Allosaccharopolyspora coralli: one gene and its partners. The protein of the gene in region 1 binds, or shares a complex with, the protein of each later gene. Links are inferred from orthologs where the notes say so. Each region holds a gene or a part of one and is shown on either strand. Other genes may lie near its edges. The genes, in order: dnaN, GIY23_RS17925 and GIY23_RS01085.

Region 1 (3,115 bases):
GCAGGTTCGCCGGGATCAGCTGTCCGATTTCTGTACCGAGTGGCCGCCGAACTGGTTGCGCAACGCCGCCACCGCCTTCATCGCCGGGGAGTCCTCCTGCCGGGACGCGAAGCGGGCGAACAACGCCGAGGTGATCACCGGGGTCGGCACCGCGTTGTTGATCGACTCCTCCACGGTCCAGCGCCCCTCACCCGAGTCGCTGACCCACCCCCGGAGCTCCTGGAGTTCGGGGTCCTCGTCGAGTGCGCGCACCAGCAGATCGAGCAGCCAGGAACGCACCACGGTGCCCCGGCTCCATGCCTTGATCGTGGCCGGGACGTCGGTGACCACGTCCGAGGCCGCGAGCAGCTCGAAACCCTCGGCGTACGCCTGCATCAACCCGTACTCGATGCCGTTGTGCACCATCTTCGCGTAATGCCCGGCCCCGACCGGGCCCGCGTGCGCGAAACCCTCCTCGCGCGGACCCTCCGGGCGCAACGCGTCGAAGATCGGCATCGCCCGCTCGACGTCGGCGGTGTCCCCGCCTGCCATGAGCCCGTACCCGTTCGTCGCGCCCCAGACCCCGCCGGAGACGCCGACGTCGACGTAGCGGATGCCGTTCTCGGCGAGCCGCGCGGCGTGCTCCTGATCGTCGGTGAACTTCGAGTTGCCGCCTTCGATCACCAGGTCACCGGCCGAGAGTGCCGCTGCCAGTTCCTCCACGGTCTCGCGGGTCGGGTCGCCGTGCGGCACCATGATCCACACGACCCGTTCGCCCTGCAGCGCGGCGGCCAGGTCGGCGATCGAGGCGACGTCGCTGACGTCGGCGTTGCGGTCGTAGCCGACGACCTCGTGGCCGGCGGCGCGCAACCGCTCACGCATGTTGAAACCCATTCGGCCGAGGCCGACCAGTCCGAGCTGCAACGCGAAACTCCTCTGACGAACGCGGGGTGGATGCGGTGGGGTCCGGCCGGTCAGCCGGGCAACCGAACCGGCATGAGCAGGTACAAGTAGCCCTCGACGACCTGTCCCTCGTCGTCGACCGGTTTGATCAAGGCAGGCCGGTTCGACGTGGTGAACTGGAGTTTGGCGCGGTCGGTCTTGAGCGCGCCGAGCCCGTCGAGCAGGTAAGCCGGGTTGAAGGCGATGGTCAGCCCCTCCCCGGTGAGTTCGACCGGCAACTCCTCCTCCGCGCTGCCCTCGTCGTCGCCTCCCGCGGTCAGCCGCAACCCCGCCTCGGAGAACTCCAAGCGGACCTGGGTGCCGCGCTCGGCGACCAGCGACACGCGCTTGATCGCCTCGACCAACGCGGCCACGTCGACGATCGCGCTGACCGCCTCACTGTCCGGCAACAGCTGGCGGTACTTGGGGAACTCCGCGTCCAGCAGTCGCGAGGTCGTGCGCTTGGTGCTGCCGGACATGCCGAGCAGACCGTCGCCGGAGGCCAGCGACAGTTCGACCTTGCTGCCCGCCCCACCGAGCGTCTTCGCGGAATCGGCGAGCGTCTTCGCGGGGACGAGGACCGCGGTGTCGGCGACTTCCTGGCCCGGGTCCCAGGTGATCTCGCGCATCGCGAGCCGGAACCGGTCCGTGGCGACCATCGTGAGCCGGTCGCTGTTGATCTCGATGCGAACGCCGGTGAGCATCGGCAACGTGTCGTCCTTGCCCGCGGCGACCGCGACCTGTCCCACAGCCTCGGCGAACGAGTCGCCGGGCACGGACCCGGCGTGCGCGGGCAGGTCAGGCAACGCCGGATAGTCCTCGACAGGCATCGTCGGCAGGCTGAACTTCGCACTGCCGCAGGTGATCGAGACCCGCGAGCCGTCCACGGTGAGTTCGACGGGCCGGTTCGGCAACGCCTTGGTGATGTCGGCGAGCAGCCGGCCGGACACGAGCGTCTTGCCCGTCGCGTCGATGGAGGCCTCGACCGTGACCTGCGCGGAGACCTCGTAGTCGAACCCGGAAATCGTCAGCCCGTCACCGGAACTCGCATCGAGCAGTACCCCACCGAGCACCGGGACCGGCGGCCGCGACGGCAGACTGCGCGCGACCCAGGCGACGGCGTCGGCGAGACCGTCACGTTCCACGCGGATCTTCATGGATGTCCTTTCGGTTCCGGCGGGGCCGGGCGGAGAACGGCGGATGGGACGAGTTCGGGTCTGTGCACCCCGCGCCTGAGGTGCGTCCGCGCGTGCGGTGCTCGTTCCGAACCCCTCGGTGGCACGTACCTACCGAGATCCGGGGCGGCCCCGACTCGTGACGGCGCCGAGTGGTCCAGGACGAACACCGCGAACTCCGTACTCGGAACTGAGCCGTGGGGTTCGCGGAGCTTCCACCGTAGAGCGTGGCGACCGATCTCCGCATCCGGGTCGAGGCACTTCTCCGAAGCCGGTCGAGGTGTTCGCCGCCGGTTGTCCACGTGTCCACCGCCCCCTTACTTCTCTTTGTTTCTTTTCAAGAGGGAGAACAAGACAGTCGTAGTAGTAGGGCCTGTGGGTAGTGGGGACAACCGGTCTTCGTGCAGGTCAGGGTGCGTGTGCCGGTGTGGACCAGTCCGGGACGGTGGCGGTGGATGGATCGGGCCGGACGTGGACGGTTCGCGGGTCGGCCGGATCCGTCCACACCGCCCGGGTAGCTGTCCACAGTTGCGTCCCCAGCTTGGCGCCGAGTTGTACCCAAGCTCTGTGGGTCGCTCGTCTCCGGCGGATTCACTCGGATCGGGTTGTGGGTGAAGCTGTGGGCTAGTTGTGATCAACCACGCCGAGCCTGTGGGCAGATCGGGAACAGGTTGTGCACAGCTTGTGGGTGGATCGGAGACAAGCGCTGGTCAGCCTTGGGGACGGATCGGTTGTGGACATCTCGCGCTGGTGCGGACTTTTCTGTTCGGGCGGTGTGACGAGATCGGCGCGGTGCGACGGAAAGTGCGAGCACGTCCGCCTCCGGTGACGGGTGCGGCGGAGACGAAGAACGAGCTCGCCGAGCCCGCCAACCCCGGCGTCATCACCATGAAGCTGCCTGCCGGCCCGGGTGGATCGCGTCCGAGTACCGCAACAGAAAAGTTCCGTGCTCACACCGTGGGCGGACGACGGCGCGTCAGCGTGCCGGTGCGAGGGACGAGGGTTCCGCTGGAGGGGCG
Region 2 (2,962 bases), 3.9 Mb from region 1 along the record:
GAGATGACCCTGAACCGTGCCGGTCAGCGTGATCGACCGCACGCCTCGGCGCTACGCTGGGGGCATGAAGTGGAAACCCGGTGGCTGGCAGCGGGCCGACGCGGTCGACCCGGAACGCGCGACGACGCCGCGCCGCACGTCGCCGTACGCGGAACAGCAGACACGGGCCTACTCGCCGCCGTCGCCACCTCAACAGCAGCCGCAGCGGACCATGATCAGCTCGGAGGCACGGGACGTCGACGTCAGCGCGGCGAGCTTTCGGAACTTGCTGGTCGGCGGCGGGCTCAGCGGTTTCGGTGTCGTCGTGTGCGCGGCGGTGCTCGTCGACGGTGGCGGGCCGTGGCTCTGGGTCGCGCAGTTGCTGACCTTCGTGGTGTTCCTGTACTTCGTGGCGTCCTCACGGGGCGTGTTGAGCAGCCGCGGATTTCTGTTCGACGGCAGCGGCTTCTACGCGCGCACCCGCGGCGAGGTCTGCGGCGTGGCGTGGTCTGAGATCTCCGCGGTCGGTATCGGGACCTTGCCGATGATCGAGCACAAGCGTCCCGTGCACCCGGAGCGGCGCCGGGCGCTCGAGGTCTACCCCGCCGATCCGGGATTCGGGGAGCGGCATCCGGAACTGGACCGGTGGCTGGTGGAGGACCGGCCACCGATGCAGGGTCTGCCCGGTGTGCGGTACCGGTTCCACCTGCCGCCGATGAACCGCATGCCTCGTGACCTGGAGCGGGCGGTGCAGGCGTTCGCCAGCCGCAAGTGGGTCGGCCAGTACCGTCGCCACACCCCGCCGCCCGGCTCGTAGCGTCTGGCGTTGTGCCCGTACAGCATGGTCATAGGTGACCAGCCGGGGCAGGGTGAGCGGCTCCGGCGTTTCAGTTCCGTGCCTGGCAAGGCAGGGGTTCTCGCCGCGTACGTGTGGTACTCAAGAGGACCCCAACGCCGCGGGGCGTGAACTGGGGGCGGTACGGATCACCCACCGAAGTTCCACAATGCGCTCTCAAGCGAGGCTGTCCATCGGATCGGCGCGGGTCAGGAGCGGGTCCGCCACGGAGAACGTGCGCGCCCGGCCGGGTCCGGTTGCCGCTGTCTCGAAGCGCACGGTCACCCGGCCGTGGCCGGCGCCCTGCACCCAGCCGTGGCCGAAATCTTCGTGCCGCAGGTCGTCGCCCGCTCGCCACGGCGCCTCGTCGGCCGGTGCGGGCTCCGGAACCGAGACCGAAGTGACGTCCGTTTCGGGCTGCAACTCGTTGTTCCGGGGCTCGTCGACGAACAACGGCTCCTGTTCGGAACTCGCCAGCCCCGAGTAGGAGACCCCCACGAGCCGGATCGGCGTTCCCGGCACCACAGCCACCCCGATCAATCGTCGCGCCACCGTTGACAGCGTCGTGAGGTCGCTGCTGGCCGACGGCAGCGTCTCGGAACGGCTCAGCGTCGTGAAGTCCGAGTCCCGGACCTTCAACGTCACCGTTTTCGCCGCGCGGTGCGAGGCGACGAGCCTGCGATGCGCGCCCTCGGCCATCGACGCGACCTCGGCGGCGAGCACGTCGGTGTCTCGCACGTCCACGTCGAAGGTGGTTTCGGCGCTGACCTGTTTCGATTCGGCCCGCTCGACCACCGGATGGTCGTCGATGCCGTGGGCGAGCCGGTGCAGTTCGGTGCCGTGCGCCTGGCCGAGCAGCGAGACGACGTCGCCGAGATGCAGCCCGGCGAGGTCACCGACGGTCTGTACCCCGATCCGGTGCAACTTGGACTCGGTCACGGGTCCGACGCCCCACATGGCGCGCACCTCGAGACTCCACAGCAGGGAACGCTCCTCGTCGGGCGGGACCACCAGCGCGCCGTCCGGTTTCGCCAGCCCCGAGGCGATCTTGGCGAGCTGCTTGCCCGAGCCTGCCCCGACCGATGCCGTGACCCCGACCTCATCGCGGATGCTCGCGCGCAGCCGAGCTGCGAACTCCGCGACGGCCTCGGTCTCGGCGCCAGCGAGTTCACCGGGTTCGAGGAACGCCTCGTCGATCGAGACCTGGGCGATCACGTCCGAGACGTCCCGGACCAGATCGAGCACTCGTGAACTGAGCGCCTGATAGACGCGGAACCGCGGGGGCAGGACGACGGCCACGGGGCAGCGGCGGCGCGCCTCCGACATCGGCATCGCCGAACGCGCGCCGAACTCCCGCGCCTCGTAACTCGCCCCTGCCACGGTGCCCCTCGGGCCGAGGCCGCCGACGAGCACTGGACGTCGGCGCACGGTCGGGCGCGTGAGTTGCTCCACGGACGCGAAGAACGCGTCCATGTCCACATGCAACACCCACCTGCGCATACCGACATTCAACGGTGCCGCACCGACAACGGCCACGCGCCCCCTGGGGTGGTGACAGGAAGGGAACTTTCCTGTCACCGGTGACAGGAAAGTTCCCTTCCTGTCACCGGGCTCAGTGCAGGTGGGTGGAGGCGTACGCGAGCATGGCGTCCTTGAGGTAGGTGGCCGTGCCGGCGGGCTTTTTGCGTTCGATGCGTTTGCGGAACTTCGGTTGGTTCACGTACAGGTTCGCCAAGCGCACGTACGAGTCCCGGTCGGGTGTCCAGAAGTGGCAGATCCACCGGTAGTGGTCATGGATGACTTCCTGCACCCGCGCGTCGTCCACCGGTACGCGTGCGGCGCAGAAGTCGGCGATCGTGGCGCTGATGCGGTTCCAGTCGTGCCCGAGCCGCGCCGGGGTGGGGTGCTGCGACCCGTCGAGCCGCTCGGTGCTGTCGGGATCGAGGTGGCCGACCAGTGCGGTGGCGTCCTGCACCGCTTCGTCCGGGTCCAGTCTGTGAATGCTCGACGGTGTGTCCGGCTGCACCGCGTCCCCTTCTCCGGCACCGGCGCACGGAGGTGAACCGTCCGAGGCCGTTCGTGATCATCGTGCGTCGTGCACGCTAACCGAACCGCCGTCACGCCGGATGAGGTTCGCGACAATCCGCG
Region 3 (3,124 bases), 220 kb from region 1 along the record:
AGGATACGGGATTCGAACCCGTGAGGGCTATGAACCCAACACGATTTCCAATCGTGCGCCTTAGGCCGCTCGGCCAATCCTCCGCGGAAAAGCGTACCGGACGTGTCGCCGCGACCGACGGCCGGGCCCGTTCTGGTGACGCAGGTCGTCGGCAGGGCTGTGTCCGGCGCGGACGTCGTGACTGGTGCCCGCCTCGGGTGGGGGCGCGGGGATGGGTACACTGTCTGTGGACCCCGCGCGGCGTCCATCCTGTGAACTCCCCCAGGGCCGGAAGGCAGCAAGGGTAAGCGGGCTCTGGCGGGTGCGCGGGGTCCCCTTGTGTCTGAGACCGGCTGGGGCGAACGGCACGTTCGCCCCGTGTGACGAGGCGAACGGCACGTTCGCCCCGTCGGCTCGGGGGCGGCCGCGAGGCTGTGACGGGGTGTCGGGGGCACCGCGTAGGGTCGGGGCGTGGCGCTCGCCCTTTACCGCAAGTACCGGCCCGCGACCTTCGCCGAGGTCGTGGGGCAGGATCATGTCACCGAGCCGCTGCGCACCGCGCTGGCCTCCGGACGGATCAACCACGCGTATCTGTTCTCCGGGCCTCGAGGCTGTGGCAAGACGTCCAGCGCGCGGATCCTCGCTCGATCGTTGAACTGTGCCGAAGGCCCGACCGCCGACCCGTGCGGCACGTGCGACTCCTGCGTGGCGCTGGCGCCCGAGGGCCCCGGCAGCGTCGATGTCGTCGAGCTCGACGCGGCGAGCCACGGTGGTGTGGACGACACCAGGGAACTCCGGGACCGCGCGTTCTTCGCGCCCGCCCAGTCGCGGTATCGCATCTTCGTCATCGACGAGGCCCACATGGTGACCCCGCAGGGTTTCAACGCCCTGCTGAAGATCGTCGAGGAACCACCAGAGCACCTCATCTTCGTGTTCGCCACGACCGAGCCGGACAAGGTGCTCACCACCATCCGTTCGCGGACGCACCACTACCCCTTCCGCCTGATGCCGCCCGGTGTGATGCGGGAGCTGCTGGAACGGATCTGCGCCGACGTCGGCGTCACGGTGCAACCGGCCGTGTTCCCGCTGGTGATCCGGGCAGGCGGCGGCTCGGCGCGGGACACCCTCAGCGTCCTCGACCAGTTGCTGGCCGGTGCCGGGTCGGAGGGCATCACCTACGAGCGTGCGGTCGCACTGCTCGGGGTGACCGATGTGGCGCTGATCGACGACATGGTCAACGCGCTCGCCGCGGACGACGGTGCGGCCGTGTACGGGACGGTCGACCGGCTGGTCGAGGCCGGCCACGATCCGCGCCGGTTCGGCGCCGACCTGCTGGACCGGCTGCGTGACCTGGTGCTGCTGCACACCGTTCCGGACGCCCCGCAACGAGGTCTCGTCGACGCGGCGGGCGACGAGTTGACCACGATGCAGACCCAGGCCGACCAGCTCGGCGCGGCCACCCTGACCCGGTTCGCCGAGATCGTGCACACCGGCCTCGCCGAGATGCGCGGTGCCACGGCGCCGCGCCTGCTGTTGGAACTGTTGTGCGCGCGGATGCTGCTGCCGACGGCCTCGGACGGCGAAGGGGCGGTGCTCCAACGCTTGGAGCGCGTGGAGCGACGCATGACGATCGCCTCGCCCGCCAGCGGTGCCGAACCCGAACCCGAAGCAGCGGCGGCGTCGGGCAAGCGCGTGTTCACCCGCCCGACCGAGCGGGAGAAGGTGGCCGAGCCCGAGCAAAGTCCGCAACAGTCGCCGGAACCGGCGGGCGACAACTCCGTGCCACGACGGGAAGAACCGCGACGGGAAGAACCGCGGAGAGAAGAGCCCCGGCGGGAAGAGCCGACTCCGCCTGCGGACGCTCCCGCCGCTCCCGCGCCTGCGCAGGAGCCGTCCGTTCCGGAGGCGGCGGCGCCGGAGCCGGCGCGAACCGGCTACGAGGCCGCCGACATCCGTCGCGTGTGGACACAACTGCTGCAGGCCGTCGCCGAACGGAACCGCCCGACGCAGGCGTTGTTGCTCAATGCGAAGGTCCAGGAACTCCGCGACAACACGCTCGTGCTGTCGATGCCGACCTCCGGGCTCGCTCGGCAGTTCGCGCAGCAACACCGGATCGAGTTCGTGCGGGACGCACTCCGCAGTCTGCTCGGCGACGGCGAATGGGAAGTGCGGTGCGTGGAGGAAGGCGCGCAGCCCCAGCCCACCCCGAAGCAGCAGCCCGCCTCGAAGCCCCAGTCCGCTCCGAAGCAGAGCCAGGCCGCCGCACCGCAGGCGGAGAAGCCACGCCGCCCCTCGACGGAGTGGTCCCGTTCGGACGGCAAGTCGGGGTCCGCTCCGTCGGGCAACGGGAACGACAGTGGCCCGCCCACCGGCAACAGCGGTGGGACGGGTGATGCGTCGCAGCCCGCATCAGGCCCGGCGACCCGGTCCGAGAAGCCGCAGCGCGAAAGCACCGCGGACGACGACATCCCGCCGCCTCCGGAACCGCCGGACGAGGAGCCTCCGCCGGACGAGCCACCCCAGCGAGCCGTCGCGCCTGCTCCCGTGCCTGCGGACGAGGACGAAGAGTCGATGATCGTGGATTCCACCGATGCGGGTGCGCCCCCGGGTCCCGCCCGTGACAGCCACGACGAAGCGGTCGAACTGTTCGCCAGCGAACTCGGGGCCCGGACCCTCGACACCTGACCCGTCAGCGGGCCAGGTGTCGAGCGAGGAAATCGAAGATTCGCGGGTACGCGTCGAGGCGGTTCGTGCGCCGGGCGAGACCGTGGCCCTCGTCGGGGTAGACGATCAGTTCGCACTCGATACCCTTGCCGCGCACCGCATCCACGAGCTGTTCGGCCTCGGAGAGCGGCACGCGCGGATCGTTGGCGCCGTGCACGACGAACAACGGCGCGGCGATGCGGTCGACGTGCGTCAACGGTGAGGCGTCGTGCAGGAACTCGGCGTCGTCCGCCAGCGACCCGTACTCGCGTTCGCGGTGTGCCTGCCGGTAGCCGGCGGTGTTCCGCAGGAACGTGACCAACGACGACATGCCGACGATGTCGATGCCCGCCGCCCACCGCTGTGGTTGCTGCGTCAGCCCGGCGAGCACCATGTAGCCGCCATAGGAACCGCCGTACAGCGCGGCCCGTGTCGGTTCGAT

The links.
Region 2: the proteins of dnaN (region 1) and GIY23_RS17925 are in contact, whole or in part, in a solved structure (PDB 1OK7), measured with the Escherichia coli proteins. The link is inferred for Allosaccharopolyspora coralli from one-to-one orthologs.
Region 3: the proteins of dnaN (region 1) and GIY23_RS01085 are in contact, whole or in part, in a cryo-EM structure (PDB 8GIZ), measured with the Escherichia coli proteins. The link is inferred for Allosaccharopolyspora coralli from one-to-one orthologs.

Annotation. Positions count from the first base shown.
Region 1 is NZ_CP045929.1:2,426-5,540, reverse strand. The notes cover bases 17-2,978. They hold dnaN (DNA polymerase III subunit beta), read right to left. Parts: upstream 2,079-2,978; coding sequence 954-2,078; downstream 17-953. Other genes in these bases: gnd (phosphogluconate dehydrogenase (NAD(+)-dependent, decarboxylating)), read right to left, coding at 17-903. Also shown: more of gnd, read right to left, coding at 16-16. UniProt on the Escherichia coli protein: Confers DNA tethering and processivity to DNA polymerases and other proteins. Acts as a clamp, forming a ring around DNA (a reaction catalyzed by the clamp-loading complex) which diffuses in an ATP-independent manner freely and bidirectionally along dsDNA.
Region 2 is NZ_CP045929.1:3,852,762-3,855,723, reverse strand. What follows is about bases 154-2,962. They hold GIY23_RS17925 (DNA polymerase IV), read right to left. Parts: upstream 2,315-2,962; coding sequence 992-2,314; downstream 154-991. Other genes in these bases: GIY23_RS17920 (TipAS antibiotic-recognition domain-containing protein), read right to left, coding at 2,427-2,840; GIY23_RS17930 (hypothetical protein), read left to right, coding at 154-796. In the rest of the region: more of GIY23_RS17930, read left to right, coding at 65-153. UniProt on the Escherichia coli protein: Poorly processive, error-prone DNA polymerase involved in translesion repair and untargeted mutagenesis. Copies undamaged DNA at stalled replication forks, which arise in vivo from mismatched or misaligned primer ends.
Region 3 is NZ_CP045929.1:225,301-228,424, forward strand. What follows is about bases 87-3,057. They hold GIY23_RS01085 (DNA polymerase III subunit gamma and tau), read left to right. Parts: upstream 87-450; coding sequence 451-2,664; downstream 2,665-3,057. Other genes in these bases: GIY23_RS01090 (S9 family peptidase), read right to left, coding at 2,669-3,057. Also shown: more of GIY23_RS01090, read right to left, coding at 3,058-3,124. UniProt on the Escherichia coli protein: Part of the beta sliding clamp loading complex, which hydrolyzes ATP to load the beta clamp onto primed DNA to form the DNA replication pre-initiation complex.